DNA from 2 places in the Vibrio iocasae genome. Region 2 is predicted to be linked to the other one. Evidence: predicted binding sites of a transcription regulator. Region 2 holds the regulator's gene; the other holds the start of a gene.

Region 1 (16,691 bases), 1.4 Mb from region 2:
GTATGATGCCATACGCTTAATTCTTTTTAGTTATTTCAACAAGTTTAGTTTAGGAGACAATTATGCCTCGCGTAAAACGTGGTGTTCAGGCTCGCGCTGCACACAAAAAAGTTCTAAAGCAAGCTAAAGGTTACTACGGTGCACGTTCTCGTGTTTATCGTGTAGCTTTCCAGGCAGTTACAAAAGCTGGTCAATACGCATACCGTGACCGTCGCGCTAAGAAGCGTCAGTTCCGTCAGCTATGGATCGCTCGTATCAACGCTGCTTCTCGTCAGAATGGTCTATCTTACAGCCGTTTCATCAACGGTCTTAAGAAAGCTTCTATCGAGATCGATCGTAAGATCCTTGCTGATATCGCTGTATTCGACAAAGCTGCATTCGCAGTACTAGTTGAAAAAGCGAAAGCTGCTCTTTAATTAAGAGTTAGTTTACAGACTTTGAAAAGGAGACCCTCGGGTCTCCTTTTTTCTTTTCTGTTTTAACTGCATGTATAGTGATTGCTGGGTGCACTTGCTGTAGTAAACATGCTGCGCACTGGCTAAATAGGACCTAATTGCTTGGTAGAGAGCGGCTTAGCGGAAGCTAGTGCTCCCAGTAAGCACATAGAGTAAGCACATAGCCTGAACGCACAATTTTAGTTTTCTACTAACCGATAAATATTCCCACGATCAGTACTAAAATAAATAAACCCATCAGGGCTTAACTCTACATCGCGAATCCTTTCACCTAACTCCTCTGCGATTCTCTGTTCATCAACAATATTCTTTTTATTATCCAGAGTCAGAATATTCAAGTGAGTCAGCTTAAGAGCTCCTGCTACCAGTTTTCCGTTTAAAGAAGGATAACGCTCACCTCGGTATAGCAAAATATTACTAGGGGCGATGGACGGAATGTAAACTTTACGAGGGGATTCTATGCCTTCTTTTTCTTGGTGATCAGCGGCATCTAACGGTCCCCAATATTCTTTACCATGCGATGTAATGGGCCATCCGTAATTGGCTCCTTCTAATATAAGATTTACTTCGTCACCACCACGGGGACCATGCTCAATTGACCATAAATCACCAGTTTTTGAATCATAAAAAAGCCCCTGTGGGTTTCGATGACCAAAGCTCCATATCTCATCGAGAACACTCGCATCATCAACATATGGGTTACCACTGGGAGTAGAACCGTCTAGATTCAGGCGCAATATCGAACCTGCGTGATTAGCAGTATCCTGGCCATTCGGTCTGTCACCGCGATCACCAATGGAAATAAACACATGCCCTTTTCCGTCAAAAGCTATGCGGCTTCCAAAGTGCCTTGCCGTATTACTTGTGGATTTTGAGACAAAAATATCAGTCCATTCAGTGAGGGAACTTTGCTTTAAAGTAGAGTAGGCGAGGGCAGTTGCTGCCCCTTGTGGCGTTGACTTGCTATAGGTGAGAAAAGCTTTATCACTTATTACCGCTATATCCAGCAAGCCTCCCTGACCACGTGTGTAGATTTTATCTACAGTTGGTTGCGTTTTTATGCTTCCGTTACTGATCGTTAGCTTTTTAATACCGCCATTTCGCTCGGTGACCAGTACTGTATCTTTGTCAGGAAAAGCAAGCCCCCAAGGAACAGCAAACCCTTTACCTACCAGTTGGTAACTGTATTGGGAAGCCGCAGCAAAATGTGGTACCAGGAAAAATGACAATAAAAGTAAGTTGTAAAGCGACTTCATAAATCTCTACGTTGTTCGCTGATGAATAAGATAGATCTTAGTCTAAGCGAGGTGTTTTTCCATTAAGCGGTGCTGAATACCCGCTTCCTCATATTGTTCACCGTAAATTGTATACCCTAGTTTAGAGTAGAAGTTAACGGCATGTAGCTGTGAACCCAAATAAATACGTTTGTAGTTATTGGTTACAGCGACTCTTTCCAACTCGGATAAGATTAGCGTCCCGTATTGTTTGCCTCTGTGTTCTTTCAATACTGCGACTCGCCCGATATGCCCGTCGCTGAGTATTCTTCCGGTTGCGACGGCTTCTTTGCCAACAAATACAACGGCATGAATAGAATGGAGGTCTTGTCCGTCGAAATCAATGTCAGGATCAACATTCTGTTCCTTAGTAAATACTGTGTTTCTGATGGTTTTGATGGCTAGTTTATGAGAACTGTCGAAGCTGGTACTAATTACTTTATGATCATCCATTGTGTCTGTCTCTTTTCGAATTTTCTGGACCATTCTTACCCTCTGTATATGGCTATTTCCTATGAAAATTACAAGTTCAAATCGCGATTTAGCATTTGCATGATGAGCAATGAGAATACTTGCTGTCTAGTTGTTGATTAATTGAGCATTAGTTGGTATTTGATGCAGATTCAATTTGGCTTTAACGCTTGGTTTTATTACTATGTACAGCTATTCATGAATACATCCGTGGGCGTGTTGATCTTTCCAAATTGCAATAGTTAAAGCTTGCAATATGAAAAGACCAAAACGCCCATAAATTATGGACACTACCGAGAGGTAGATGAGGAAAAGATGCAACATCTACAAGAGATCATTGCTAACGCAACAGCCGCCATTGAAAGCGCTGATTCGTTAGTTGCACTTGATGAAGTGCGTGTTCAGTTTCTAGGTAAAAAAGGTGAGCTGACTGCTCAGCTTCAGAGCCTGGGTAAACTACCACCAGAAGAGCGCCGCAGTGCTGGTCAAGAGATCAACAAAGCAAAAGGTGCGGTTCAGCAGGCTATTGCGGCTCGTAAAGATGCGCTACAGCGTGAAGAGCTAGAGAAAAAACTCGCTGCAGAAACTATCGATGTAACACTGCCGGGTCGTCGTATTGAAAACGGTGGCCTACACCCTGTTACTCGTACTATCGAGCGTATCGAAAGCTTCTTTGGTGAGCTAGGCTTTACCGTTGAGTCAGGTCCAGAAATTGAAGATGATTTCCACAACTTTGATGCGCTAAACATTGCAGAAGATCATCCGGCTCGTACTGACCACGATACTTTCTTCTTCAATCCAAAGCTGATGCTTCGTACCCACACTTCTGGTGTACAGATTCGTACTATGGAAGAGCGTCAGCCTCCACTACGTTTTATTGCTCCTGGTCGTGTTTACCGTAACGACTACGATCAGACTCATACCCCAATGTTCCATCAGGTAGAAGGTATGCTGGTTGACGAAAACGTAAACTTCGCACAGCTTAAAGGCATTCTTAACGACTTCCTATGCAACTTCTTTGAAGAAGATCTGGAAGTGCGTTTCCGTCCTTCTTACTTCCCATTCACTGAGCCTTCAGCAGAAGTAGATGTGAAAGGTAAGAATGGCAAATGGCTTGAAGTTCTTGGCTGTGGCATGGTTCACCCTAACGTACTTCGCAGCGTAGGCATCGATCCTGAGAAATACTCTGGCTTTGCTTTCGGTATGGGTGTTGAACGTCTGACGATGCTTCGTTACGGCGTAAATGACCTACGTGCGTTCTTCGAGAACGACCTTCGTTTCCTAAAACAGTTCAAGTAAATCAGGGGCAGTCGAACTATGAAATTCAGTGAATCCTGGCTACGTGAGTGGGTTAACCCATCGGTAACTACTGACGAGCTTACACATCAAATCACTATGGCTGGCCTTGAGGTTGATGACGTACTACCTGTCGCTGGTGAGTTCACCGGCGTAAAAGTTGGTAAAGTTGTTGAATGTGGTCAGCACCCAGATGCAGACAAACTTCGCGTAACGAAAGTAGATGTTGGGGCTGAAGAGCTTCTAGATATCGTATGTGGCGCGCCAAACTGTCGTGAAGGCCTTAAAGTTGCAGTTGCAACGGTTGGTGCTGTGCTTCCTGGTGATTTCAAAATCAAGAAAGCAAAACTACGTGGTCAGCCTTCTCACGGCATGCTTTGTTCTTTCACAGAGCTTGGTATCGATGTTGAGTCTGATGGCATCATGGAGCTATCAGAAGCGGCAGAAATTGGTATGGACTTCCGTGCGTTCCTCGATCTGGAAGATGTAACGGTAGACGTTGACCTGACTTCTAACCGTGCTGACTGTTTCAGCATTCGCGGTCTTGCTCGTGAAGTGGGCGTACTAAACCGCGCTGACGTAACTGAGCCGGTTTTTGAAGCGGTTGCTCCATCAATCGATGACACAATCTCTATTGATGTTAAAGCTTTTGATGCATGTCCTCGTTACCTTGGTCGTGTGGTTAAGAATGTAGATGTAACAGCGGCTACACCAATCTGGATGCAGGAAAAACTACGCCGTTGTGGTATTCGCTCTATCGATCCAGTGGTTGATATCACTAACTATGTTCTGCTTGAGCAGGGCCAGCCAATGCACGCATTCGATCTAAACCAGATTGAAGGTGGTATTGTGGTTCGTCTGGCAGAGCAGGGCGAGAAGCTGACTCTTCTTGACGGCAACGAAGCTGAGCTTAACAGCGATACACTAATCATCTGTGACCACAACAAACCACTAGCTATTGGTGGTGTATTCGGTGGTGAAGGTTCCGGTGTAACGACTGAAACTAAAGATGTGCTACTTGAGTGTGCATTCTTTGCTCCTGATGCAATTAAAGGCCGTGCACGTAGCTATGGTCTGCACACAGATGCTTCAATGCGTTACGAGCGCGGTGTTGACTACGCGCTACAACCAAGTGCTATGGAACGCGCAACGCAGTTGCTGATTGAAATCTGTGGCGGTGAAGCGGGTCCTGTAATCACAGCCGAATCTGAAGCGGATCTTCCGAAGCCAAATACGGTTTCTCTACGTCGCACTAAGCTGGATAACCTGCTTGGTCATCACATCCCATCTGCAGATGTGGCGGAAATTCTTGAGCGTCTGGGTATGTCTGTTGAAACAACAGAAGAAGGCTGGACTGCACAAGCTCCAACATGGCGTTTTGATATCGCTATCGAGCAGGATCTGGTTGAAGAAGTTGGCCGTATCTACGGTTACGACAACATCCCTAATCAGGCTCCAGTAGCAGCTCTTGCAATGAACCTGCATAAAGAAGCGGATCAGCCTCTTAAGCGTGTTCGTGATCTGCTTGTCGATCGTGGTTACCACGAAGCAATCACATACAGCTTCGTAGAGCCAGAACAGCAGAAACTGATTGTGCCTGATGTTGAGCCTTTGATTCTTCCATTCCCGATCTCAGCGGATATGTCTGCCATGCGTCTTGGTCTGATTCAGGGCTTGTTGAACACAGTTGTTCACAACCAGAAGCGTCAGCAGCCACGTGTTCGTCTATTCGAGCAAGGTCTGCGCTTTATTCCTGATCAAGCAGCTGAGAATGGCATGCGTCAGGAAACAATGCTTGCTGGTGTTATTGCTGGTACTCGTAGTGAAGAGCACTGGGACATTGAGTCAAACACCGTTGATTTCTTTGACCTGAAAGGCGACCTGGAAGCGATTCTGGAGCTTACTTGCAACGAAAAAGCGTACAGCTTTAAAGCGGCTAAGCACCCGGCACTTCACCCTGGTCAGTCAGCAGCAATTGTTGTTGATGGAAAAGAAGTCGGTGTTATCGGTACTGTTCACCCAGAATTAGAGCGTAAGTTTGGCCTGAATGGCCGTACTATCGTATTCGAAATTGAATGGGCTGCAATTAACGAACGTGTAATCCCTGAAGCGGTTGCTCTGTCTAAGTTCCCATCAAACCGTCGTGACATCGCATTGGTTGTTGATGAGTCTGTAGCATCAGGTGATGTTGTAGAAGCTTGTCTGAAATCTGGTGGTGAGTTCCTGACAGATGCGAAGCTGTTCGATGTGTACGTAGGTAAAGGTGTAGAAGAAGGTAAGAAGAGCCTTGCTATCGCACTAAGCCTTCAGTCTGTTGAGCGTACGCTTGAAGATGCGGACATTGCTGGTTCTGTAGATGCCATCGTTGCTGCGGTTTCTGAGCAGTTCGGTGCGACACTGCGTGACTAATTAAAAGTCATTGCGATCAAGAAGGGCGCTTGTTTAAGCGCCCTTTTTTAAGGCTTCTAATATAGATAAGCTTCGTTGGCTAGCTTTCTATACTTTAAGCGCTTTGTAACTCGGAATCCACGGGCTGTGACAATTCATGTCTACGAATTTCCACATTACCAATAAGTAACAGACAAGCGCCGATGATCTGATACTCGTTGAGTGAAATATCTAACGCCCACCAGTTTATCAGTGCTGCAAACACGGGGAAGGTCATCTCTGCGAGCGTAGCAGCTTGTGCGGGCACTCGCTTTAATCCCTGGTAATAGAACCACATACCGACTAAGCCACTAAGTAGTGCCATAAGCACCAATGAGCTCAAATCTCCGGTGGTGATAGTGGTAATCTGCTCCTGATTTAATACCCCCAATGTTGCGAGAACAAGTAAACCAGTGGTAAAACGCCCGGACATGATGGCATTAGCCGACATGCCTGTTTGAGATAAATACTTTCCGCAAACGGTGGCCATACCCCATGCAAACACTGCAAGTAGTGTGTATCCGTACCCCATAACAATATCGTTGCTCAAATCGCTATAGTGAAGGTTTGCCGAACTTAACTTGGCAATATCAGTCCACATCATGGTTAGGCTCCCTGCAAGAATAACCAGAGCCCAAAAGGCAAAGTGCTTACGAATCTGCTCTTTAAGAAGCCAGGAGGCCGCGAGAATGGCGACAAGAGGCTGCAGTTTTTGTAACAGAATCACAACGGTAGGATTCAGGTATTGAAACGCCTGAGTAAACGCAAGTGTACCAACAGCCGAGCCAATTCCGCCAATGAAGAATAAACTAACAAAACCAAGACGAGATAAACGTTTAAACTCAGCTTTATGCTTGATAAGCAGCGGAAGCGTAATTAAAAACAGTGTGATGTGTTCAAGTAAAACGATTTGAAGGGTAGAGTACCCTGCATTTAATAGTGGGTAACGTATCAAGGTATCTAACGCCCAGGTCAGACACGCGATCATGATAAAGAATGTACCTGCCATCTTAATTTCCTTTTTAATAAAGATGAACAGGGGCGATGATTGAAAAACAATAGACAAATACTCTGGCATGCAGAAAAGGCGGCACAGTGACTCAACGGTGTGAGCGCCATGATACCTGAATCTAAACTTGCCAAAGCAGAACTTTCACCTGACGGTAAAGCTCTCTAGTCGATCTTCTTTCATCCGGACTATTACCGTCGGCTTTGGAGTCTCACCAAATCTGCTGACCTTAGAAGAAATTACATCCACTAAGCGCTCGCGGGCTTTTTGCTATCAATATCTAAGTATAAATAAGCAAATTACCGCCGGTGGGGAATTGCGCCCCGCCCTGAAGTTCGATTTAAATTATGAATCGTTAGAACTTTATGTATTTTCTAAAATAAATTCAATAGTCTGTATCAATAAACCGACAAAAAAACAAAGGGCTCACAGATGTGAGCCCTTGAACTATTCAGCTTAAGTGGTTGGTTACTTAAACATCTCAGAAGTAACTAGTACAATACCGTTTGGTGACACTGTGTACTTCTCTGCGTCTGCAGCTGGATCTTCACCAATTACTGTGCCATCTGGAATCTGACAACCTTCACCTACGATAACCTTAGTTAGTCGACAGTGACGACCTACATCAGCATTTGGCAGAATGATTGAGTCCTTAATGGTTGAGTAGCTGTGTAGGCGAACATCGGAAGAAACCAGAGAGTGTTCAACCGCTGCACCAGATACAATTACGCCTGCTGTAAGTACTGAATCTACTGCGTAGCCGCGACGGCCATCGTCATTGAATACAAACTTCACACCAGGACGCTGGCTCTGGTTTGTAATTACAGGCCATTCCTGAGAGTACATATCCAGCTCTGGGTCTGGGGAAAGCAGATCCATGGTTGCAACATAGTACTCATCCAGGTTACCAACATCGCGCCAGTAAGCCGTTTTACCAGGGTGACCGCCTCCGTCAGCGAATACATAACCGCTAACTTTATGACGACCAAGAAGGCCAGGGATGATGTTATGACCGAAGTCGTGGTTATAGTCAGGATCTTCAAGTGCATTTACCAGCTCTTCTTCAAGAAGGTCTGCATTGAAGATGTAGATACCCATAGAAACAAGTGCTTTAGATGGGTCATGTGGGTCTGCTGGTGGATTAGCCGGCTTCTCTACAAATGCTTTTACTTCACCTTCGCCATCGATACCCATTACACCGAATGAAGACGCTTCTTCAATTGGTTTGTGGATACAAGCAACAGTAACTGCTGCATTTGTTTCCACATGGAAGTTAAGCATACGTGAGTAGTCCATTTTGTAGATATGGTCACCACCAAGTACAAGAACGTATTTAGAGTTTTGCTTTTTAATCAGATCAAGGTTTTGGTATACCGCATCCGCTGTACCACGATACCAATCTTCACCTGTTCTTTGCTGTGCCGGAACGATACGAACACCTTCGCCCATTGCTGGAGAAAGAACCTGCCAGCCGTCTTGAAGATGATCAATCAAATCCTGCGCCATGTATTGAGTTAGGACGCCTACCTTACGAATACCTGAGTTAATACAGTTAGAAAGAGTAAAATCAATAATTCGAAACTTACCGCCAAATGAAACAGCTGGCTTCGCGTTATTACTTGTCAATTGTTTTAATCGTGTTCCTTTGCCTCCTGCCAAAATAAGTGCGCTTGTTTCTCGAACAAGTCTATTGGTATCAGCATGCGAATAATTGTTACTTGACATATATTTAAAGCCTTTTAAATAAAAAAATAATAAAACTGTCAGCACCCTTGTAGTTTGGGGGCTAGCACTGACCCATTTACAGTACTATGTTTTTTCCAACAACTTTGTTGCGTGCGTCACTGTTCAGGGGAAATGCATACTAAATTAGTTATATATTTGTTTTATGCCATGTAGTTGATATTCAGTGATTGAGTGTAGGAAACAATTATGTTTCAATTGTAAAACTTTACCCGCCTAACAGGTTAAAACTTAAAGAAATATCTTGGGTTTTATCATAAAAACTGCAAATAAATCTTATCTCTTACAATCCCTGATTATTTAGTGAATTATTCTTCCTTCACAGGAAAATCAGTTAGATATCATCAATATAATGATAAAACTATAATTATATTGGGATACTTATCTACCCTAGTAGCATTTGAAATCGATTACTTCTACTCAAATGGTCTAATATTCTAAGAAAAAAATTGGCGAAAATCATAAGGTTGGCATAAACTTCAGTTGACTGTGCCAATACACTTGTTATTGGTAAGGTAACTAAATAGTGGTGTTGCTTATATAGCAGCAATGTTTAACAAAGCTTTGAGGGAAGTTTTTATGGCGCTCACAAAGGCCGATCTGGCTGAGAACCTGTTTGAAAAACTAGGATACAGTAAACGGGATGCCAAGGAGACGGTTGAAGTGTTCTTCGAAGAGATTCGCAAGGCATTAGAAAGTGGCGAGCAGGTAAAACTGTCAGGGTTTGGTAATTTCGATCTTAGAGACAAAAGTGAAAGACCAGGTCGAAACCCTAAAACCGGTGAAGACATTCCAATTACTGCACGACGCGTTGTAACATTCCGTCCCGGGCAAAAATTAAAAGCTCGTGTAGAGAATATCAAACTTGATTAATGATAAAAAAGACCACTGTATTTAGTGGTCTTTTAGTCATTTTTGCTTGTTGTCGGTTTTCGACTCGCTAGGCAGCTCTTATTTCAGTTGTGATGTAAGGCTGCCAAGCATCCTGGTAAAGTTCTAGTGATTGACGTCGAAGAGATGTTATACGGTGTATCTCGTACTCCGTTAGCATTCTGCTCTCGCTGACTGCCAATCTTTCTATTCCTTGTATTGCTTCATACAGATCATGTTCTGGACCGCTTTTTACTTCTGCTATTGATCTCAAATGCAGTTGAACTTCTGCAATATGTTTACTTTCTGGTAGCTCAATCAATACGTTTAGATCCCGATATCCTGACGGTGCTGGGGTTTTGAAGCGATTCTTTACTTTTACGATGTTTGTCTCTCGTGCCAATGTTTCGTATGCCGATACCAGACCTTCGATGTCGTCAGCTACGAGAGTCGCCCGTGCAAGATCAGTGATTTGGTTTGCCTGACCATTCAGCTCAGTGTTGACTTTAATTTTAGCTCTCTCTTTGGATTTTACGCCTGCAAACTCAGGGGTAGTGTTTGTTAGCATTGCTGTTGTTTTACAGATGTTCTCTAGCTCAGCTTGGGCAGATTCCGCTTGTGCATATAAAGCGTCAAAATCATTGATTGGTTGAATTGTGTGGAAGGATACAGGTTCTATACCATACAAGCCGCTTAGGCTATGTTTAAACAGTTTTGGGCTGATTTGATTTGCACTTTCTTTGGGTTTTTCCTGCTTCTTGGAAACGTCCTGCTGAACAGCTGCAAACGCGGGCGCTTTACTCAAAATGAGCAGCGATAGGGTAAGCGTACGTAAAAGTTGACTCATCAACACTCCTGACTTATCTATGTCCCTGGTAAAACTGTATTTTCAAAAGAAACCAGATTTTATAGATGATGTCGTCAGCGGATTGCTTTCGCTTACAGGAATATATCTTAGGGCATTTTTTCTTTTTCCAATGGATCTTTGCATTAATTTACATTGTATGAGACTTCCATCACATATATTAACTCTTGAATGTTTAACAAAATTGATACAAATTACCCGTTGGTTTTCAAAGAACAAGTAGATGTATGCGAGATAGAGAGTTTTGGCATAGTAAATGGGCCTCAAATAAAATCGGTTTTCACCTGGAAGATGTTAATCCACTGCTGATTAAGTTCTGGGAGAAAGTGAATGCAGACAGAGAATCGAGAGTGTTTGTACCTTTATGCGGTAAAACCGAAGATTTAGTCTGGCTGGCGAATCTGCATGATAATGTGCAGGGCGTAGAGCTAAGTGAAATTGCTGTAAGAGCATTTTTCTCGGAGCACTTTTACACTCCGCTCGTAACTCAGTTACCGGGTAGTCACGAGCTGTATCAGTTTGATGAGCTGAACATTTATACGGGGGATTTTTTTACCGCACCTGTTGAACCTTATGATGTGGTTTACGACCGAGCAGCATTGGTTGCACTACCGGAAGACATGAGGCACGAGTATGTAGAGAGGGTTAAATCATTTCTCACAAAAGGAGGACGAATCCTTCTTATTACTCTTGATTACATACAGAGTGAAATGGCAGGGCCTCCGTTTAGTGTCTCTGAAGCAGAGGTTCGAACACTTTTTAGCGATTGTACGATAACGAGGGTATTCAGAGATGAAGCCGATTCCGAGCATCCTAAAATTACTAAGAAAGGACTTAGCCGGTTTGCTGAAGAAGTGTGGCTGATCGAAGGGTTTTAGCTTTGCATAAATAGGGAAGCTGAGCTTCCCTAGGTTCATTGACAAAATCCGCCATCCCACTAGCCTTGTGATTGCGAAGGCGGGGACCTACTTGGACATTTGCGTTTTGATTAAATATCGCTTAGTAGATGATCTTAATCTTAGCCGCAGCTTCAACTGCAACATCGACCGCTTTTTCAGTCGACTTTCTTCGAGTCAGGACAACACCAAGGCGACGTCTGCCATCAATATCTGGTTTACCGAAAAGACGTAACTGAGTTTTTGACGCTGAAAGCACATCTTCTAAACCTTCATAGCGAATATTGTCCGATGTTCCTTCTCCTAAAATGACAGCAGATGCGGACGGACCATATTCGACGATCTTATTAATTGGCAACCCCACGAATGCTCGAACGTGCAGCGCAAATTCAGACAGTTCCTGTGACATCATTGTGACCATACCAGTATCGTGCGGGCGAGGGGACACTTCACTAAATATGACCTTATCGCCTTTTACGAATAGCTCTACACCAAACAATCCGTAACCACCCAGTGCATTAACAACGGTCTCAGATACGTACTGAGCTGCTTTAAGCGCGATTTCAGACATTGCTTGTGGCTGCCAGGACTCGCGGTAATCACCATCTTCTTGTCTATGACCAATAGGTGCGCAGAAATGCACGCCATCAACAGCGCGTACAGTCAGTAAAGTTATTTCGTAGTCAAAATCGACAAAGCCTTCAACGATAACGCGTCCCGCACCGGCACGACCGCCTTCTTGTGCGTAGCTCCATGCTGATTCAATATCAGATTCTTGCTTGATGATGCTTTGTCCTTTACCCGATGAACTCATCACTGGCTTAACGACGCATGGCATGCCGACAGTCTCAACGGCTTTATTGAACTCTTCAAAAGTGTCAGCGAACCGGTAAGGTGAGGTTTCTATTGAAAGATCTTCTGCTGCGAGTCGACGGATACCTTCACGGTTCATGGTCAACTTGGTCGCATTGGCAGTAGGGACAACATTGACGCCTTGCTCTTCAAGCTCGATCAGTGTATCAGTGGCAATTGCCTCTATTTCGGGAACAATATAGTCAGGTTTTTCTGCTGCAACGACTTTTTTCAGTGCTTCTCCGTCTAGCATATCAATCACGTAACTTTTATGCGCGACTTGCATCGCAGGAGCATCTGCGTATCGGTCACATGCGATAACTTCCAGACCTAGTCGCTGACATTCAATAGCGACTTCTTTACCAAGTTCACCAGAACCTAGCAGTAACACTCGAGTTGCGTTTTCACGGGTAGCAGTCCCAAACATCTTGTTTCCTTTATCCAGCAATGATTTTTAGCGGATCATACTGAAATTAAATTAAGACGCAATCGTTTGCTGTGTAAATCTGAGAAATAAAAAAGCCTTATCGAAATAAGGCTTTAATGGGATATGTTGCTATATGTATTTAGACTGAAACATAGCTAACAGGAATGTCAGGATTGATTACATCCAGCGTTGCCTGGATATAGGCTAAGTGACTGATCTTTCCGGTAGAGACTTCTGCAACAGCAGCGTTCTTAATTTCATCAAAGCTGTGACCTGACATGAGTACCTGCATAAAGGCAACTTGCAATGGTGGCAGGCTAGGGTTGAATGCTGCGTTTTCAGCATAAGCACCCATAACAACGGTTCCATCGTTAAGCTCAAGAGCAACACCACTATGGTTCTCTGTGTAAGGAGAGTGGCTCATGTTCAGCGCTTCTACGGCTTTTTGCAGAAGAGAATCATCTTCCGGGGACTCATGGGATAGTCTGTTTCCATCCATCAGTCTCTCTTTTATCTGAAGATCGCTTGGTCCAAAAGATTCTGGAAGGTATTCCTGAAGCGATTTTTCATCTCTCTGAGGTAGCTGAATCATCAACTCATTGGCTGTTGTTAGCTCATTCATAAACTGACGGCAGTGTCCGCAAGGGCTGTAGTTAACCGTCACATCTTTCAGGCCTTTTTCGCCCTTCATCCATGCGTGGCTGACAGCACATTGCTCTGCGTGGACGGTTTGACCAAGCTGAGCGCCTTCGAACTCCATGTTGGCACCAAAGTATAGTCGACCAGACAGGCCTCTTGCGATTGCACCAACAAAAAACTCGGAAATAGGCGCGTAAGAGAATGCCGCTGCGAGAGGAAGTAAGGTTACTCTAAGCTCATCATCTGGCAATCCTGTGATCTGCAAAAGTTCGTCAAACTGTTCAGAAGAGATAGTCGCGTCAAAATCATCAGATGCCACAATTTGCTTTAGGTACTGAGCAATTTTTGGTGGCATCTCATTCAGCACTTGTTCTAGTCGAGAGTTCATCAATGACTCCTTTGGTTATCGTTATGTGTCATTTTAGAACAAATTTGCATTAATGCTGTGACAAAGGTCTCAGTAAAAAATGTAATGAGTTTTCATTTTTCATTAATTGAGTGACGTCACGCTTTTTGAGTGTGTATGCCTTAACCATTGACGATAATGTGCAGCCACTCGACAAAAACGTAGAACATTGGTGCGAGAAAAGAGGTAATTACACCGCAAAGAACCAATGCCAATGAGCTAAACGCACCTTCTTTGGGATTTTTCTCAATACTTGTTGCAGTTCCTAGTGCATGAGCAACCGTTCCCATGGTTAAGCCTTTTGCAATAGGGTGAGTGATACCGATTAAGTTATAGATTGGATAGGCGAAGATTGCACCAAATACACCCACGATTAGAACCATGATTGCTGCTATTGCTGGTTCTCCACCCAAATGGCTAGAAACTTCCATGGCAATTGGTGTGGTAACGGACTTGCCTAGGATACTGGCGATCAAAGGGATATCTGTGTTGAGTAGTACAGCAATCACTGATGCAGTAAACATGGAAAGAACACTTCCTACACCGCAAGCAAGAAAGATGATTTTCCAGTTTGCCCTGATTTCGCGAGCTTGTTCATACAAGGGGTACGCAAGAGCAACAACCGCAGGTTGCAACAAATACATCAGAACTTCATTTTCAGCATAGTACGTTTGATAAGTCGTCTCTGTTAACAGCAACAGTGGGATGACTATAGCCAAACTAATCAGTAGCGGATTTGCTAATGGGTGTTTGAGCTTTTGGCTGATTAACCGAGCAATCAGAAACGAACTGAAAGTTACAAATAGCCAAATCATCTCTTATCCACCAATATTTTCTCAAGCATCCAGGCCAGACAAACTAAGACAATAGCGGAACCCCCAACGGTACTAACAAAAATCTGCAGAGCATTTGCGCTGAGAAGTTCGTAATGCTCCATTAGCCCTACGCTTACAGGTATAAACAGCAAAATCATATATCGGATTAATAGCTGGGCAGAAGGTTTGACCCACTCTGCTGGTATAACGCCCGTTGTCATCAGGAAAAAAAGAAGCAACATGCCGATAATACTCCCCGGAATGCCTATCCCAAGGAGCAATTGAATAGAATTACCAGCAAAAAGTGCAGCGACAATAAGAAACGCAGAAACAATGTATCTGACGATTTGGATTATTTTGTTTTTTATCATTCTCTTAGGATACAAGGTTCTCTACGTATTTGTAGACAGACTTTAGTATGGCTATTTTCTTCTCATCGGACTCGTGCTCATGGGCTAAATTCTCCAAATTTAACATGTAATCAGGTAGTTGAGACTCAAAGTAATCTCTGCAGTGATTTGTCCATTTAACCTGTTCTGTTTCACTTAACGTCGATGGAAAGTTTCTCGCACGATATCTAAATAGAAGAGGTTCGATACGAGGGTCTGAATACGAGATATCCAAAGCAGCCAGATGCTCAGGCGCAGTCTGTCGGATTATATCTATAGAAGCCTTATCTGATGGTGAGAAGAAACCGTCGTAAAGCATGGTATCTACATTTCCTTTGTTCTCGAACTCACGCTCATGTTGATAAAGCTCGATCAGTTTTTCGCGAATCTCTGGATGTTGTTTGATCGTTGCCAGGTTCTTAAGACATTTTTCACGATCGATACCAATCTGTTCTGCATTCTCTGCAGTCAGGGTTTTCGCGGGTGCAAGAATAGGGCACTTGTTGATATGAATCAGCTTAACCGGAACAGGGAGTTCATCTTCACTTAACTCAGAGTGTCTGGTATACAGACGTTCTTTGAGCATATCGCCATCAAGCTCAAGGATAGGTGAGATGTCTTTTGCCAGATTGATACAGATTACGGCATTCTGATTCTTCGGGTGCCACGCAACAGGAACAATCCAACTCGTGTTAGAGCATTCAACACCGAACATTCCGGAAACATGAACTAGAGGAGTCAGGTTAACGATATCAATAAGCTCATTTAACTTACGTTTGTGGCGCATCTGATATAGGTACTCGAACAGTTTAGGCTGTGCGGCTTTTAGTTTTTTAGCTAGCTCTATGGTGGCGATGACATCGGCCATTGCATCATGGGCATTTTCGTGTTCGATACCATTTTCGACCGAAAGCTGTTCCAGCTTGAAGCTGGGTGTGCCGTCCTCTTTCGTCGGCCAGTTAATTCCTTCCGGGCGAAGTGCGTAACAGGTTCGCATTACATCAAGCAGATCCCATCGGGAGTTACCGTTCTGCCAACTCCAGGCATAGGGGTCAAAGAAGTTGCGATAAAGCGTATATCGGGTGACTTCGTCATCAAATCGAATGCTGTTGTAGCCAAGGCTAGTGGTATTCGGGACAGAAAGTTCCTGATGTATTCTGCGAATAAACTCTGGCTCGGGCAGTCCCTGATTTTGCGCCTTTTGCGGTGTGATTCCGGTAATTAATGCGGCTTCTGGTGAAGGTAGGTAATCTGCTGGTGGCTGACAATAGATAACTAGGGGCTCACCAATAATGTTGAAATCCATATCAGTACGAACACCAGCAAACTGGCTTGGCCTGTCAGTAGCAGGACTTGTTCCCCAGGTTTCATAATCGAACCAGAAGAATGTAGGTGAGTGTTCGTTTTGCATAGTTTGTTCCGCATCGCTTAATTAATGGCGATATTAGACCATTGAGCACAAGTTAAGGCAATGAACAGACATGTTTTTCGTCACTAACTGGCCGAAAGTAGTTCACTCCAAGAAAGATGAACGAGTTAAACGGTACGTATTCCTATAACGCGGTATTCGTTTTAACTATTAGTATGGACACAGTAGAGCAATATCTGTCAGGTTATTTTACATATTTATATTGATTTAAATTAGATTGAATAAATAAAAAATATTCAGTTAGTAAGGTGTGAGCTGTTTGTTTTATCGCGCTAATTATAAACCAAGGCTAACTTATTGATTAATGTTGGAATGAAATTAATTATGGGTGTTTACTCTAATTTTTCAGCTTTCCATTAGAATAAATACGTAACTCTAATATTGTTTTTAATAAGGAAGTATAACGTTAATTTGTCATGAAAATTTAC
Region 2 (16,691 bases):
TTTAAACATTCGTAACGGCTTCTCGCCGCTTACATCACTGCTGTGAGGAACGGTTATGAGTAACGAATTAAAGCCATTAGTTATTAAGTTAGGTGGCGCAGCACTGGAAAATTCTGAAACGCTAGGAAAGCTGTTTAATGCAATTCAGGAGTATCAGGCACAAGCTAAGCGCGAAATGGTGATTGTGCATGGTGGCGGTTATCTGGTAGATGATCTGATGAAAGGGCTGCAACTAGAAACGGTTAAGAAAAATGGTCTGCGTGTAACACCATACGAGCAGATTCCGGTCATTGCGGGTGCGCTTGCGGGTACGGCTAACAAAATGCTTCAGGGTGAAGCCATCAAGAATGGAATTAATGCGGTTGGCCTTAGCCTGGCTGATGGTGGTCTTTGTCAGGTTGAAGAGCTGGATCCAGAACTAGGTGCTGTTGGTAAAGCGGCATCGGGTGATGCAACTGTTGTTAAAGCAATACTGACTTCTGGTGCTGTTCCTATCATCAGTTCTATCGGCCTGACATCAGAAGGTCAGATGATGAATGTTAACGCAGATCAAGCAGCAGTAGCTGTAGCAGGTGCACTGGATGCTGAACTGGTTCTGCTTTCAGATGTAAGTGGTGTGCTGGATGGAAAGGGGCACCTACTACCAAACCTGGATAAAGAGCAGGCAGAAGCACTGATTGAAGGTCACGTTATTACCGACGGAATGATTGTGAAAGTGCAGGCAGCACTTGAAGCAGCAGAAGAACTGGGCAGGCCAATTGAAGTTGCAACCTGGCGATACCCGGAAAAACTGAACGAACTATTTTCAGGTAAGAGCATCGGAACACAGTTCTTACCTCAATAAACGAATTAAGTCACAAACAAATTACCTGGAAAACTATTTATATAGAAGAACCCGAGTCACTGACCGCCAGAGCAGTCCGGGAAATTGGAGAGAAGCAAAATGAGCAAGGTTGAAGTTAAAAAAGTAGTAGTAGCCTATTCCGGCGGTCTGGACACATCAGTGATCATTCCGTGGCTGAAAGAGAGCTATAACTGTGAAGTTGTTGCATTCGTAGCGGATGTAGGTCAGGGCGCAGAAGAGCTGGAAGGTGTAGAAGAGAAAGCTATCGCATCAGGTGCTTCAGAAGTATACGTAGCAGACCTGAAAGAAGAGATGGTAGCTGAATACATCTACCCATCACTTAAAACTGGTGCTCTATACGAAGGTAAATACCTACTGGGTACTTCTATGGCTCGTCCTATCATTGCAAAAGCGCAGGTAGAATGTGCACGTAAAGTAGGTGCTGACGCACTATCACACGGTTGTACTGGTAAAGGTAATGACCAGGTTCGTTTCGAAGGTGCATTTGCTGCACTGGCACCGGATCTACACGTAATCGCACCTTGGCGTGAGTGGGATCTTGTAAGTCGTGAGCAGTGTCTTGACTACCTAGCAGAGCGTAACATCCCTTGTTCAGCATCTCTGACTAAGATCTACTCTCGTGATGCAAATGCATGGCACATCTCTACAGAAGGTGGTGTTCTGGAAGAAACATGGAATGCACCGAACGATGATTGCTGGGCATGGACTAAGAGCCCTGAAGAAGCGCCAAACGAAGCTGAATATGTCACTATTAAAGTAGAGAAAGGCGAAATCGTTGCGGTTGACGGTGAGACAATGACTCCGTACAACGCGCTTATGTATCTTAACGACAAAGGTGTTGAGCACGGTATTGGTCGTATCGATATCGTTGAAAACCGTCTTGTTGGCATGAAGTCTCGTGGTTGTTACGAAACTCCGGGGGGTACAATCATGATGGAAGCTCTTCGTGCAATTGAACAGCTAGTACTTGATAAGAGCTCATTTGAGTTCCGTGAAGAGTTGGGTATTAAAGCTGCACACCTAATTTATGATGGACGTTGGTTCACTCCTCTATGTAAATCAATCCTTGCAGCGACTGAAGAGCTAGCGCAAGATGTGAACGGCGAAGTAGTTATCAAGCTTTACAAAGGTATGGCGACAGCAACTCAGAAGCGTTCTGACAACAGCCTGTATTGTGAAGCGTTTGCAACCTTCGGTGAAGATGAGGTATACGACCAGAGCCACGCAGAAGGCTTTATCCGTCTTTACTCACTGGCAAGCAGAATTCGTACGCTAAACTCTCAGAAAAAATAACAATAGCGTTTAGAAATACGACGTTCTCTGGTAAAAGGGAACGTCTTCGGGGATAACCCAATTAACCCTCCCAACTTAGGGAGGGTATTACACAAATAGCAATAGCACAGATTCGAGCGGGAGATTAACAATGGCATTATGGGGCGGCAGATTTACCCAGGCAGCAGATACACGGTTCAAAGACTTTAACGATTCGTTGCGCTTTGATTACCGATTGGCTGAGCAGGACATTGTTGGTTCTATCGCCTGGTCTAAAGCTTTGCATTCAGTTGGTGTTCTAACTGAAACAGAACAGCAGAAGCTAGAGCTTGCTTTAAATGAGCTAAAGCTTGAAGTGATGGAAGATCCTGAGCAGATCCTGAAATCAAACGCTGAAGATATTCATAGCTGGGTTGAACAACAGCTTATTGCTAAAGTTGGCGATCTAGGTAAGAAGCTTCACACTGGTCGTTCACGTAACGACCAGGTTGCTACTGACCTTAAGCTTTGGTGTCGCCAGCAAGGCCAGCAACTGCTTATTGCTCTTGACCGTCTTCAGGATCACATGGTTGAAGTTGCATCTCAGCATCAGGGAACCGTTCTTCCGGGCTATACGCACCTACAACGTGCTCAGCCAGTTACCTTTGCTCACTGGTGTCTTGCTTACGTTGAAATGTTTGAGCGTGATTACTCGCGTTTGAGTGACGCAATCAATCGCCTTGATACCTGTCCGCTAGGATCTGGTGCGCTGGCTGGTACTGCTTACCCAATGGATCGTGAAGAGCTTGCTCACAACCTTGGCTTCCGCAGAGCGACTCGTAACAGTCTTGACTCGGTTTCAGATCGTGATCATGTGATGGAGCTGATGTCTGTTGCTTCTATCTCTATGCTTCACCTATCTCGTCTTGCTGAAGATATGATCTTCTACAATTCAGGCGAATCTAACTTTATTGAGCTGGCGGATACAGTAACTTCAGGCTCATCGTTGATGCCACAGAAGAAAAACCCGGATGCGCTAGAGCTTATTCGTGGCAAGTGTGGCCGTGTCTACGGCTCAATGGCTGGCATGATGATGACGGTAAAAGCGCTTCCTCTTGCATACAACAAGGATATGCAGGAAGACAAAGAAGGCCTGTTCGATGCACTTGATACCTGGAACGACTGCATGGAAATGGCAGCGCTTTGTTTTGATGGCATTAAGGTTAACGGTGAACGTACGCTTGAAGCCGCTAAACAAGGTTACGCGAACGCAACTGAGCTTGCTGACTATCTTGTAGCGAAAGACATCCCATTCCGTGAAGCACACCATATCGTTGGTGTGGCGGTTGTAGGCGCGATTGCTAAAGGCTGTGCGCTTGAGGAGCTTTCTATTGCTGAACTGAAAGAGTTCTCTGAGGTCATAGATGAAGATGTATACGACATCCTGACCATCGAATCTTGTCTGGACAAACGAAGCGCGCTTGGTGGCGTATCGCCTAAGCAGGTGGCTTACGCGGTTGATCAGGCTCAGCAACGTCTTGAGAAGCGTGACACCTCAGGTATTAAAGTACGTGTTGCAAGACTTACCGATATCGATGCTCTGGAAGGCATGGTGGCTTACTGGGCAAACCTTGGTGAGAATCTGCCAAGATCGCGTAGCGAGTTAGTTCGTGACATTGGTTCTTTTGCGGTGGTTGAGCATCAGGGCGAAGTGACAGGCTGTGGTTCTCTATACGTATACGACTCAGGTTTAGCAGAGATTCGCTCTTTGGGTATTGAATCGGGCTGGCAGCGTCAGGGGCAGGGTAGTGCAATCGTCCAGCATTTGATGAAGAAAGCCAAGCAGATGGCGATTCAGAAGGTGTTTGTCTTAACTCGTACTCCAGAGTTCTTTATGCACCACAACTTTATTCCGACATCGAAGAGTTTGCTGCCTGAGAAAGTAATGAAAGATTGCGAACAGTGCCCTCGAATTCATGCTTGTGATGAAGTTGCATTAGAATTCGATCTTTCTGAGCAAACGATCATCAGAACGAGTATTGCCTAACTGGCTGAATATTAATTAGAAGGTCATTATTTAGAAAATAATTGAAAAAATTCTGATCTTTTTGGGAACATTTTAGAAAAAGCACGGTCCTAATAAGTACCACTGCTTTTTCTTAGAAGAATCTAAGAAGGCCCCTAATCAGAAATTGATTTAGGGGCTTTTTTCTTTTTAGCTAATCGTCTTTATCAAGCCCATTTCGCCTTCTATACGGAATCACCACAAACCTGAACCACAAATGTAAAAACAGCAGCCCATTAAAAGCAAAGCCTGCAAAAATCAGAGCAATGGATTCGACACTGAACATGTTATCTCTGAATCCAAACCACCAGACTATCCAGCACAAAACCGAGAGCACGGTTAACTGATCCATGCAACGCTGACAGCGGCCGATCTTTTTCCAGAACCAGTTCTCTTTACAGTATTTACAAGCCATTAATTGATGAAACCTCAAATTCTTATGTAATCAGTATCTAATACTTAGGTATTTATCGCAAAAAAATCCCACTTACCCCTTGTTATCCCAGCGCTCGCCCCCCACATAAATTTCAACCGCCGAAAAACGGCAATAATCAAATCAAATGGAAAAATAATCAGGAGAGACGACCAATGAATATTCGTCCTTTACATGACCGTGTTATCGTTGAACGCCAGGAAGTGGAATCTAAGTCTGCGGGCGGCATCGTTTTAACTGGTTCTGCTGCAGAGAAATCAACTCGCGGTACTATTCTGGCTGTGGGTAAAGGCCGCATCCTAGAAAATGGCTCAGTACAGCCATTGGACGTTAAAGTTGGTGATACTGTTATCTTCTCTGAAGGCTACGGTACTAAGACTGAAAAGATCGACGGTAAAGAAGTTCTTATCATGTCTGAAAACGACATCATGGCTATCGTTGAATAAGCACTCGTTGAGTAATTCACTTTTCAACAGAAACAGAATTAAAGATTAAAGGAAATAAAGATGGCTGCTAAAGACGTTAAATTTGGTAACGACGCACGAGTTAAAATGCTAGAAGGTGTAAACGTTCTGGCTGATGCTGTAAAAGTAACACTTGGCCCTAAAGGCCGTAACGTAGTACTGGACAAATCTTTCGGTGCTCCGACTATCACTAAAGATGGTGTTTCTGTAGCGCGTGAAATTGAACTGGAAGACAAGTTCCAGAACATGGGTGCACAAATGGTTAAAGAAGTTGCATCTCAGGCAAACGATGCAGCGGGTGACGGTACAACAACAGCAACTGTACTGGCACAATCAATCGTAAACGAAGGTCTTAAAGCGGTAGCTGCGGGTATGAACCCAATGGATCTTAAGCGTGGTATCGACAAAGCAGTTGCAGCAGCAGTTGAAGAGCTAAAAGCACTTTCTGTTCCATGTGCAGATACTAAAGCAATCGCGCAGGTTGGTACTATCTCTGCAAACTCTGACGAGACTGTAGGTAACATCATTGCTGAAGCAATGGAAAAAGTTGGCCGCGACGGTGTTATCACTGTTGAAGAAGGTCAGGCTCTACATGATGAGCTAGACGTAGTAGAAGGTATGCAGTTTGACCGCGGTTACCTTTCTCCTTACTTCATCAACAACCAGGAAGCGGGTTCTGTTGATCTGGAAAACCCATTCATCCTTCTGATTGATAAGAAAGTATCAAACATCCGTGAACTTCTTCCAACTCTGGAAGCAGTAGCAAAAGCATCTCGTCCTCTTCTAATCATCGCTGAAGATGTAGAAGGTGAAGCACTAGCAACTCTAGTTGTGAACAACATGCGCGGTATTGTTAAAGCTGCAGCTGTTAAAGCGCCTGGCTTTGGTGATCGTCGTAAAGCAATGCTTCAGGACATCGCTATCCTAACTGCGGGTACTGTTATCTCTGAAGAAGTTGGTCTGGAACTTGAGAAAGTAACTCTTGAAGATCTAGGTCAGGCGAAGCGCATCACAATCACTAAAGAAAACACAACTATCATCGATGGTGTGGGTGAAGAAGCGATGATCAACGGCCGTGTTACTCAGATTCGTCAGCAGATTGAAGAAGCAACTTCTGACTACGACAAAGAGAAGCTACAAGAGCGTGTTGCTAAGCTAGCTGGTGGTGTTGCAGTAATTAAAGTTGGTGCAGCAACTGAAGTAGAAATGAAAGAGAAGAAAGACCGCGTAGAAGACGCACTTCACGCAACTCGCGCAGCAGTTGAAGAAGGTGTTGTTGCTGGTGGTGGTGTCGCTCTTGTTCGTGCAGCATCTAAAGTTGCTGGCCTTGAAGGTGCAAACGAAGAGCAGAACGTTGGTATCCGCGTAGCACTTCGTGCAATGGAAGCACCACTTCGTCAAATCGTTGCCAACGCAGGTGATGAAGAGTCTGTGGTAGCTAACAATGTTAAAGGTGGTGAAGCTAACTACGGCTACAACGCAGCAACTGGTGAATACAACGACATGATCGAGATGGGTATCCTAGATCCAACTAAAGTAACTCGTTCAGCTCTACAGTTCGCAGCATCTGTTGCTGGCCTGATGATCACTACAGAAGCTATGGTTACTGACATGCCTGCTGGCGACGCTCCAGCAATGCCTGATATGGGCGGCATGGGTGGTATGGGTGGCATGCCAGGCATGATGTGATAATTGATTTTGTATCGTCGCTGTAAGGTTTTATTACTGCGTCGGTCATGCTCATGTACTAACGTACACTGCGCGTGACCTCCTTGTCCTAAAACCGTACAGCTTAGCTACAAATCAATTATTTGCTTAAGAGAAACCAGAGTTTCGGCTCTGGTTTTTTTGTATCTGCTAATCAGGTTAAAGAGCTTTTGGGTTCCAGTAACCCTCCCTCCTTAAAAGCTGTACGTGTGTAGCTAAAATAGCTTTTGAGTACCTGTAACCCTTCCTTGCTTAAGGCTAATTGAGCACCAAATATATGTACGTTAATTGTTGAAAATTGCAGGTTTTACACAAAATGCGTTATTTGATTTAGTAAAGATTGATTTACATATATTTAACATTTAAAGTCCGCAGTTCCACCAATAACAATGATAAGAAGTAAAGTTATGAAACTGGAAACTGTCGATTACCTTGCAGAAGATGCTGCTCAACAATTTGTAAGCTCACTACGTGATACTGGATTTGGTGTACTTAAAAATCACCCGATCCCCAAAGAGCTTGTCGAGTCCATATATGAAAACTGGTACAAGTTTTTTACCTCAGAGCGTAAGAAAGATTTTCACTTTAACTCGGAAACTCAGGATGGATATTTCCCGCCATCGGTATCTGAAATTGCTAAAGGTCATACTCATAAAGATATCAAGGAGTATTTTCATGTCTATCCTTGGGGACAGATTCCGGAAGAGCTAGAAGAACAAATACTTGATTACTATCAGAGAGCAAACGCGTTTGCGGAAGAGTTGCTAGGTTGGGTTGAAGAGCACGCTCCAGTAGATGTAAAAGAACGTTTTTCTATTGCTCTTTCAGAAATGATTAATGGTAGCCAAAAAACCTTGTTGCGAGTACTGCACTATCCACCGATGACAGGTGATGAAGAGCCGGGAGCAATACGAGCTGCAGCCCATGAAGACATTAACCTTCTAACAGTTTTACCTGCTGCCAATGAGCCAGGTTTACAGGTTCTTAGTAAAGAGGGGGATTGGTTAGATGTACCTTGTGACTTCGGCAACCTGATCATCAATATTGGTGACATGCTTCAGGAAGCATCCGGAGGTTATTTCCCTTCTACGACCCACCGTGTAATTAACCCAACGGGTGAGCGTCAGGAGCATTCGCGTATATCACTACCTTTATTCCTGCATCCAAAGCCGGAAGTAGTGCTATCAGAGAGATACACAGCAGACAGTTATCTGATGGAACGCCTAAGAGAGCTAGGTGTTATATAGTCCAAGCGTTTGAGCTGGAAAGTAAAACCCGAAGTCACTACTTCGGGTTTTTCCGTATGTAAATAGCTTTAAAAGCTTTTGGGTACCAGTAGCTCAATAGGTCAAAAAGCTGATCAGTACAGCAATTCGAGCTTTTGGATACCTATGATCCTTCCTTAAGGATAGCTGTACAAGAGCAATAAAGAACAGCTAAACAACCCGATTATCACCACAGCTAAAGGCGATAGTCTGGCTAATCTCTGCCAAAGAACGGCCTGATTCCTGCTGCCACTCTGCGAATGCTTTGCAAGCGGCATTCTGGGCTTTTTTTGTCCTTCTACCAGAATCGATAACACCAATATTGCGCAGATGCGACTCCACATCAGAGGAAAGAATAAAAGTATCAATACCAAGCGTTCTAAGCGCGTATGGACCGGTATTTCCACCTAAGCGGCTACCATTCTTCTTGAGATACTCCCATAAGCCTGTAATGTCTTCTGAAGGCCAATTTGCAACCATCTCACCAAACGAACCGTGCTCAATAGAAGCAGAGTGAATCATGTCAGCATTAGCAGGAATCGACATCACTTTTGTAAGGTGACGGATAATAGCTGGGTTCTTAGCTTTCTCTTCCCATTGTTCGTCAGAAAGCATAAGCAGTGGTTCAACTTTAAAACCAAAAAATGCCTCTTCAAAGTTAGGCCACTTCTTACGTACCACATCCCATGAAATACCACACTGAAAAACTTTCATCGTGAATGCTGATAACCAACGGTCATTGGGTATGGCTGCGACTTTTTCCTTTGTTAATGGTTTACTAAGAAGCTCTTCAAGGCGTTGCTCACCGCCTTTTCTTTCTGCGGCTCTATGATAAATAGACTCAAACTTTTCCATTGCTTTCTTCCACTAGGGTTCAATGATGGCTTGTACGCTTGTACGCTTGTACGCTTGTACGCTTGTACGCTTGTACTTTGTTTACTGGGTGTGCTCGATGGAATGAACAATCCAAAATCAGATTGAACTATTAGAGGTTAGTGGTTGTGGTCGATGGAACGAACATGCTAACTGCTGAAATTAGATTATTAAGTGTTAGCCAGTTATGCGGTTCGTGTAAGCGACTTCATCCACTAACTTAACCATTCGATAAATACAAAAAACGCAGCCGAAGCTGCGTTTCTAATATCTGTAACAGACTCGAGATTATTAACGAGTACCGTATACCACGATAGTTTTACCGTGTGCAGAAATCAGGTTCTGCTCTTCAAGCATCTTCAGGATACGACCCACAGTCTCACGTGAACAACCCACGATCTGACCAATTTCCTGACGAGTGATCTTAATTTGCATACCGTCTGGGTGAGTCATCGCATCTGGCTGCTTAGCCAGGTTCAGAAGAGTCTGAGCGATACGACCAGTTACATCAAGGAATGCCAAGTCACCAACTTTCTGGCTTGTCACCTGCAGACGACTTGCCATCTGAGCTGAAAGACGCATTAGGATATCTGGGTTTACCTGAATTAGCTGACGGAACTTCTTAAATGAAATCTCTGCAACTTCACAAGGAGATTTAGCGCGAACCCAAGCTGTACGCTCCTGGTCTTCTTCGAACAGACCTAGTTCACCAATAAAATCACCTTGGTTAAGGTAAGAAAGAATCATCTCTTTACCTTCTTCATCCTTGATTAGGACAGCAACAGAACCTTTAACAATGTAGTAAAGAGTTTCGGCCTTTTCACCAGCATGAATCAAAGTACTTTTTGATGGGTACTTATGAATATGACAGTGTGAAAGAAACCACTCTAACGTTGGATCGGTTTGAGGTTTACCTAGAACCATAATTATCTCACTTTATCTGCAGGGCCTGATGCTCAGCAGCGTCCTCTGCTACTGAACCATTCTTGTAGGTCGAATAGCATAGGTTTTCTTATCAATGGCTGCAAGCATCTTGTATTTCGTTATGAATATTATATCTTTTTGCAAACGATTTCTTGATTTTGATCGCTCGCGAACTCCGATTTTTTAAGCAAAAATGTGCACATTATCACGGTCTAACAACTAACCTGTGATATGGCTTATAAATTAACCTATTTTGCCGGTTTCAATGAGCTGCTGAAGAGCCGGACGAATAATGAGCTCCATAGCAAAACTCATCTTTCCCCCCGGTACTACAAGCGTGTTGTGTCTTGACATAAATGAGCCATCTATCATTGCCAAAAGATAAGGGAAGTCCACGTTTTTGATACCCCTAATGCGGATAACGACAAAGCTCTCATCCAGACTAGGAATTCCTTTTGCATTTAGGGGATTTGATGTGTCGACGGTTGGTACGCGCTGAAAGTTGATGTGCGTGCGTGAAAACTGCGGAGTAATATAGTTTAGGTAGTCGTCCATAGAGCGAACAATGGAGTCCATCACCGCTTCACGTGAGTGTCCTCTGTCTCTGGTATCGCGAACGAACTTCTGAATCCACTCCAGGTTTACGATTGGAACCATCCCGATGAGCAGATCGACATGCTGCGAAGCATTCACGTCTCCCCACTTTACACCACCATGCAGGCCTTCGTAAAAAAGGACATCACTGTTTTCAGGTAGGTCATGCCAGGGAGTGAATGTGCCGGGCATTTGATTGTAGGGAACGGCTTCATCAAATGAGTGTAAGTATTTTCGGAACTGTCCTGTACCTTCATCACCATATTGGCGGAAGAATTTTTCCAGCATCACAAAGTCGTTGGCTTCGGGGCCAAAGTAACTGATGTGTTTTCCCTGCTCTTTCGCTTTTCGAATTTCGGTATCCATTTCTGGACGAGTGAAACGGTGAAAGCTATCACCTTCAACCCACGCAGGCTTGAGGTCCATGATATTAAACATTTTCCTGAAAGCTTCGGTGGTTGTGGTTGTACCGGCTCCGGATGAACCTGTTACAGCAATGATGGGGTGTTTAGCTGACATGACAATCCTTGTCTGTTTGTTAACTACAGTTGTACAGTCTATGAGATTGCGATAAAACGTCAATCAATCCATTGGAAATCTGTGGTTAAGAGAACTCTCTTTTTAGCTTGATATCAACGGTTTCATGCAACTCTGAAAAAACGATAACGGCTTCACCTGACTCGATTTGCGCCTTAACCTGATCGACTTTATCTTGCAGTGAAAACTCTACGTCACCGTAGTCGGTTCCTTCCCGTAAAATAAATGCCTGGATTAGGTTTTCCAATGTGTCTGTTTCTAGTTCTTCCCAGGGGACAATCATAAATACTTCTCTCTTTTACGACAGGGGCTCGGTGTTGGATGTTTAAAGGTACATATGACGGTAATAGCTTGGCATGGCACTTTCAAGCCAGAACTTTGGTTTGCGGATGGAACCTGACAAGAACCCCACATGGCCACCGCGTTTAAATAACCGATAATGTATGTTCTCATTAAGTTTAAAGTCGGGAATGACTTTTTGAGTCATAAAAGGATCGTCTTTAGCATGAATAACCTGAAGTGGGATTGACACTTGGTTCAGTACAGGCAGCCCAGAACATTTTGCATAATACTCGGCAGCATTCTTAAATCCGTGTAGCGGTGCTGTAATTGTGTCGTCAAACCCGTAAAGCGTTTTAACGCTTTTAATTGCAGCAGAACTGATACCCAGGGCTTCACTCAACTTATTGCCTTTTTTCAGCGCGTTATCTTTTAGTGAGCTTAGAAGGTAATTTCGGTATACCTTAGAAAATCCACTTTCGATTCTTTTCGAGCAGGCTGCCAGATCAAGTGGTGCGGATACCACGGTTGCTGCATTCAGTATTGGGTTATCACGATAGTGCGCCAGATACCGGACTAACATGTTTCCCCCGAGTGAAATGCCTATCGCTACTTTAGGTTGATTCGGGAACATCTCGTTAAGGTAGTTCAGGAAGAATCGGGCATCTTCCGTTTCTCCGGAATGATAAGCTCTGGCTAGCCGGTTCGGTCTACCACTACAACCACGAAAATGCATCATCACTGATAGCCAGCCGTTATCCGAGAAAGCTTTCATTAGCCCGTTAGCGTAGGGGCTGTAAAAACTCCCTTCCAGGCCATGAAACAGTACAAATATGGGTTTGTCATTTGCCGAGTCTGAACTCTTATCTTCACTCCATGCGAGGTCTAAGAAATCCCCGTCGGGCAATTCCAATGATTCCCAAATCGGCTCAAAGAGTGCGGACTTGCGAATCAGGCGCGGAACAATAGTTTGTAGGTGAGGGTTATTTAACCCTTTTGCAGGCTCAAAATTGGTCATAATGCAAAGTTACTTATCGGGTTGGTTTCCAGTAGCTGCTTTAGCTTCTCCAGGCCAAGCTTTAGTTCAGCTTGGTTTAAAGGAGAGCTTAATGCAAGCCTTACTGCCGGAACGACATTTCCGGCTGGTGGCGTAAACAATTCTGCGGATTTAACGACAACATTGTTGTTTTTAGTGGCTTCAACAAAATCGCTTAATCGCCAGTGTTCAGGAAGTGAAAGCCAGACATGAAAACAGTGCTTCTTGTATCGAATATCGAAGTTACCTAAGTATTGCAGGGTTAACTCAAGTCGCTGCTCCATCTCTTGTCGAATGGCCAGCAAGGTTTGATCTGCTTTTTGGCTTTGCATTAACTCACAAGTGAGTGCTGTAAGCAGAGGGCTTATCATCCAGCTATGGTTTTGTAGAGCAATGCTCAAAGGCTGATAAAGCTTTTCTGGAGGCTGAATGTATCCAACTCTTAAGCCTGGAGCTAACCACTTAGAAACCGCACCAATATGGATCACTTGCTCGGGCGCCAGATTCACTAGTGGAGGAGAGAGGTTCTCTGGTAGCAAGCCATTCACATCATCTTCGATCACATACAGGTCGTATTTTTTACAAATTCTCAGAATCTCTTTTCTTCTTTCAAGAGACATGGTTGCAGTCGTTGGGTTCTGAAGGCTTGGAGTCAGATAGATGAATCGAGCCTGATACTGGCGACAAGCAGCATCAAGCGCATCTGGAAGTATGCCTTCTTCATCCATTTCAACTCCTTTAATGGAGAGTTGCTTTTGCTTCGCCAGACTTATTAATCCTGGGTAAGTCAGCTTCTCAACTAAAATGGTATCTCCGGCTCGGGTTAAGGCATCTAATACCATTTGGACACCATGCTGAGCCCCAGAACTAAAAAGCATCCGTTCTTCGTTAAGTTCGACACCTTTCTCTCTGAGCCACTTAGCGACGATACTTCGATGAGATTCAATTCCCGTCGGCTTTTGATAAATCATAAATTGATTGAGTGCCTGAGGAGAGCGAGACAAAGCTTCCATCGCTTCGCGCAACATATCGCTACGGTCAACTAAAGGAGGGATATTAAATCCCAGATTAGACTCACCTTCCGCTCTTTGTTCCGATTGATCAAATGCCCAGTAAGCTTTTTGGGCGTCCACGACAAAGGTGCCTGCGCCAACACGAGCTTCGACTAAGCCTCTGCGTTCAGCTTCTGCGTAGGCTCTGGTGACTGTCCCAACGGTTACCGATAGCTGATCTGCAAGATTTCGGTGAGTGGGTAATTTGTCGTTTGATCTTAATTCTCCCTTTGTGATCTTTTCTTCTATCAGATCAGCAATCTGCTTGTATTTGGGTGAACTGTCTTGAGGGCAGAGTTCAAATGTAACGATTGTCATGGTGACAATAAACCTTTTGATCTTATTTGCATCGATTGTTATGGTTATTTTGTGCGCACAATAGTAACAAGTCAATAAGATATATGAAATTGTACCGATACAATTTCTGCTGCGTGAGGAGATTTAAAATGGAATGGCAATTCTTTCTGTCGGTATTGGTGTTTGCGATTGTGATGACAGGCACTCCGGGGCCAAACAATGTGATGTTGACGGCATCAGGGGCTAACTTTGGCTATAAGCGCAGTATTCCACACTTTTTGGGGATTAGCTTAGGTTTAATTAGCATGATCTTTATGCTGGCTGCAGGCTTGAGCGCGATTTTTAAAGCCTACCCGGAGATACAGGAAGCGATGAAGTGGTTAGGGAGTCTCTATATTCTCTATTTGGCGTATAAAATTGCTAACACAGGCCCTGCATCCATAGAGGGTGAAAAAGAGCGCAAACCTATGACGTTCTTGGAGGCGGCTTTTTTTCAGTACGTTAATCCCAAAGCCTGGATGATGATGGTGACTGCAATAGGTTCTTTCTCGCTGGCGGGTGAGGGTTATTGGCTATCGGTGGCTTATATTGCGCTGATTTTCTTTATCACTCAGCTACACACTTCTTCTATATGGGTTGGATTTGGTGCGCTGATTGGCAAATGGCTTTCAGGTGCGACAGCATGGAAACGCTTTAACGTTGGAATGGCCGCACTTACTGCAAGTTGTGTCGTCTTTATGTGGTGATGCGAATCGAAGGTGCTTTCACCATCAACTTTTATAAAACTTCTTGGAGAAAGCTTCAAAAAGATGGTCTGCACTAAGTTGTTCGCAGTAAAGCTTAGTTAGCGGCTCGTCGGTGTTCTCAGACAGCTGCAGAGAATTGATGCAATCAACAAGGTCCGATTGCTGCTGTTTTTCCAAAAGTAACTCAAACTCAAGCGACTCTCTGTATAGAGAGTCGGGCAGGTTACTTTTTAGTTTCTTTCTGAGTTCGCGGTAGTGCTGAAGAAGTTGTTCGCTGCGTAAGATACATCTTTGCACATCAGTCCACTCTTCATGTTTAAACGTCAGATTGTGCTCGTCCAGCCACTTGAGCATCAAAAGCAGGTTTACGTTGCCATGAAACTTGTTCTGTAGGTTCAGACACGCCTCTTTTACTTCTTTCACGCTGTAATACTGCAGGCTGAACTGCCACAGTCGTTCAATAGTGAGGTTAAAAGAAGAGTCTGACGCCATAAACCTACATCCTTTCCAGCTCCATTTGCTCCAGAGTTTCCTGAATATCCATCCACTCCATTTCCACGTCTTCAAGCTCTGCTTTGGAAGTTGCTTGTTCCGCTAAAACTTTATTAAGTTTAGCTTTATTTTCAGACTGGTACAGTGAAGTATCTGTTAATTGCTGCTCAATTTCCGCCAAAGCCTCGTTCAGCTTATCCATTCGCTTCTCAAGTTTTTCCAGATTTTTCCTGAGTGGCGCTGTCTGCTTACGGAACTCTGCTTCACGACGCTTTTGCTCTTTTCGGGCCGCTGCGCTATTGGTTGTATCCTTTGGTGGCGCATCCTGTTGTGCTTCTTTTCGCTCAGCTTTACTTTGATCAGTTAGCCATTTGTAGTAATCATTCAGATCACCGTCAAAAGGGGCGACCTGACGATCATGTACCAGATAAAGGTCATCGGTTGTTGCTCTTAACAGGTATCTATCGTGGCTGACAATGACCATTGCACCTTCAAAGGTCTGCAGGGCTAAAGTGAGCGCCTGACGCATATCTAGGTCAAGGTGGTTGGTTGGTTCATCGAGAAGCAGCAGGTTTGGTTTTTGCCACACGATAAGAGCCAGAACCAGACGTGCTTTTTCACCACCTGAAAACGGAGCAACTTTCTCAAGTGCTTTATCTCCATGGAAACCAAAGCTACCCAGATAATTTCTTAGCTCTTGTTCCGTTTTCTCTGGTGCGATTTGCATCATATGTTGAAGAGGCGTCTCTTCTGGATGCAAAGTTTCAAGCTGATGCTGTGCAAAGTAACCAATCTTCACCCCTTGAGAATAAGTTAAATCCCCGCCTTGCGGTTTCAACTCGCTAGATAGAAGTTTAATCAGTGTCGATTTACCCGCACCGTTACGCCCGAGCAAGCCAATTCGGCTGCCAGGAACCAGGTTCAGACGGATTTTCTCCAGAATAAGGTTGTCGTCATACCCGGCAGAAACCTCGTCCATCATAAGAATTGGGTTTGGCAGTGCAGAAGGCTCTCTAAACTCGAAGCTGAATGGGTTATCAAACTGAGCAGGCAGCACCTTTTCCATTTTCTCAAGTGCTTTTATACGGCTTTGAGCCTGACGCGCCTTAGAGGCTTTATAGCGGAATCGATCGATGTAGCTCTGCATGTGTGCCATTTGTTTCTGTTGCTTCTGAAACATAGCTTGTTGCAGAACCAACTTTTGAGCGCGTTGTGTTTCAAAAGATGAGTAGTTACCGGTGTACTCGTTTAATAACTCGTTCTCTATATGGATGATGCGTCCAACAATAGGATCCAGAAAATCCCGGTCATGCGAGATCAAAATTAGCGTTCCTGGATATGATTGTAACCAGCGCTCCAGCCACATAACCGCATCTAAATCTAAGTGGTTGGTTGGTTCATCGAGAAGTAGCAGGTCAGAACGGCACAACAGAGCCTGAGCCAGATTGAGTCGCATACGCCAACCACCAGAAAACTGAGTCAGATTCCAGCTCATCTGATTCTGGCTGAATCCAAGGCCGTTAAGCAGCTCGGCTGCTCTGGCACGTATAGTGTACCCACCAATGGTTTCTATCTTCCCGTGAATCTCAGCCGCTAGCGTGCCATTGTCGGCTTCTTCTGCTTTAGTTAGCTCTGACTCAAGTTGACGATACTCTCTGTCACCATCAATAACGTATTCAAGGGCATGACGTTCAAGTGCAGGTGTTTCCTGCGTAACCCAAGCCAGTTCCCAATGTGACGGCATTTGGAAGTTACCAGCATCTATAGAAAGTTCATCTTTTAACAGAGCAAACAGCGTAGATTTACCACAA

What was found. Region 2 encodes CRP, which controls carbon source genes, mostly activating them, when cyclic AMP is high. Its sites were predicted from a motif close to TGTGANNNNNNTCACA; they were not measured.
Region 1: cdd (cytidine deaminase) is a predicted target of CRP. The motif match lies at 13,669-13,684, and genes of this name have one in related genera.

Annotation. Positions count from the first base shown of each region.
Region 1 is NZ_CP145311.1:1,608,700-1,625,390, forward strand. It holds gene rpmI (50S ribosomal protein L35) at 1-20, shown strand, start outside; gene rplT (50S ribosomal protein L20) at 63-416, shown strand; gene SNR28_RS17185 (PQQ-dependent sugar dehydrogenase) at 635-1,711, opposite strand; gene SNR28_RS17190 (GNAT family N-acetyltransferase) at 1,754-2,215, opposite strand; gene pheS (phenylalanine--tRNA ligase subunit alpha) at 2,516-3,499, shown strand; gene pheT (phenylalanine--tRNA ligase subunit beta) at 3,518-5,905, shown strand; gene SNR28_RS17205 (DMT family transporter) at 6,000-6,932, opposite strand; FMN riboswitch at 7,100-7,272, opposite strand; gene glgC (glucose-1-phosphate adenylyltransferase) at 7,401-8,657, opposite strand; gene ihfA (integration host factor subunit alpha) at 9,255-9,548, shown strand; gene SNR28_RS17220 (RelA/SpoT domain-containing protein) at 9,616-10,392, opposite strand; gene SNR28_RS17225 (thiopurine S-methyltransferase) at 10,638-11,288, shown strand; gene purT (formate-dependent phosphoribosylglycinamide formyltransferase) at 11,410-12,585, opposite strand; gene cdd (cytidine deaminase) at 12,725-13,612, opposite strand; gene SNR28_RS17240 (LrgB family protein) at 13,753-14,445, opposite strand; gene SNR28_RS17245 (CidA/LrgA family protein) at 14,442-14,816, opposite strand; gene sbcB (exodeoxyribonuclease I) at 14,821-16,245, opposite strand.
Region 2 is NZ_CP145311.1:219,925-236,615, forward strand. It holds gene argC (N-acetyl-gamma-glutamyl-phosphate reductase) at 1-46, shown strand, start outside; gene argB (acetylglutamate kinase) at 56-844, shown strand; gene SNR28_RS10510 (argininosuccinate synthase) at 944-2,158, shown strand; gene argH (argininosuccinate lyase) at 2,289-4,163, shown strand; gene SNR28_RS10520 (DUF3624 domain-containing protein) at 4,336-4,596, opposite strand; gene SNR28_RS10525 (co-chaperone GroES) at 4,770-5,060, shown strand; gene groL (chaperonin GroEL) at 5,121-6,767, shown strand; gene SNR28_RS10535 (isopenicillin N synthase family dioxygenase) at 7,193-8,032, shown strand; gene SNR28_RS10540 (DNA-3-methyladenine glycosylase I) at 8,222-8,905, opposite strand; gene crp (cAMP-activated global transcriptional regulator CRP) at 9,215-9,847, opposite strand; gene SNR28_RS10550 (phosphoribulokinase) at 10,091-10,960, opposite strand; gene SNR28_RS10555 (YheU family protein) at 11,046-11,261, opposite strand; gene SNR28_RS10560 (hydrolase) at 11,304-12,275, opposite strand; gene SNR28_RS10565 (PLP-dependent aminotransferase family protein) at 12,272-13,663, opposite strand; gene SNR28_RS10570 (LysE family translocator) at 13,792-14,388, shown strand; gene SNR28_RS10575 (TIGR02444 family protein) at 14,413-14,880, opposite strand; gene SNR28_RS10580 (ABC transporter ATP-binding protein) at 14,885-16,691, opposite strand, start outside.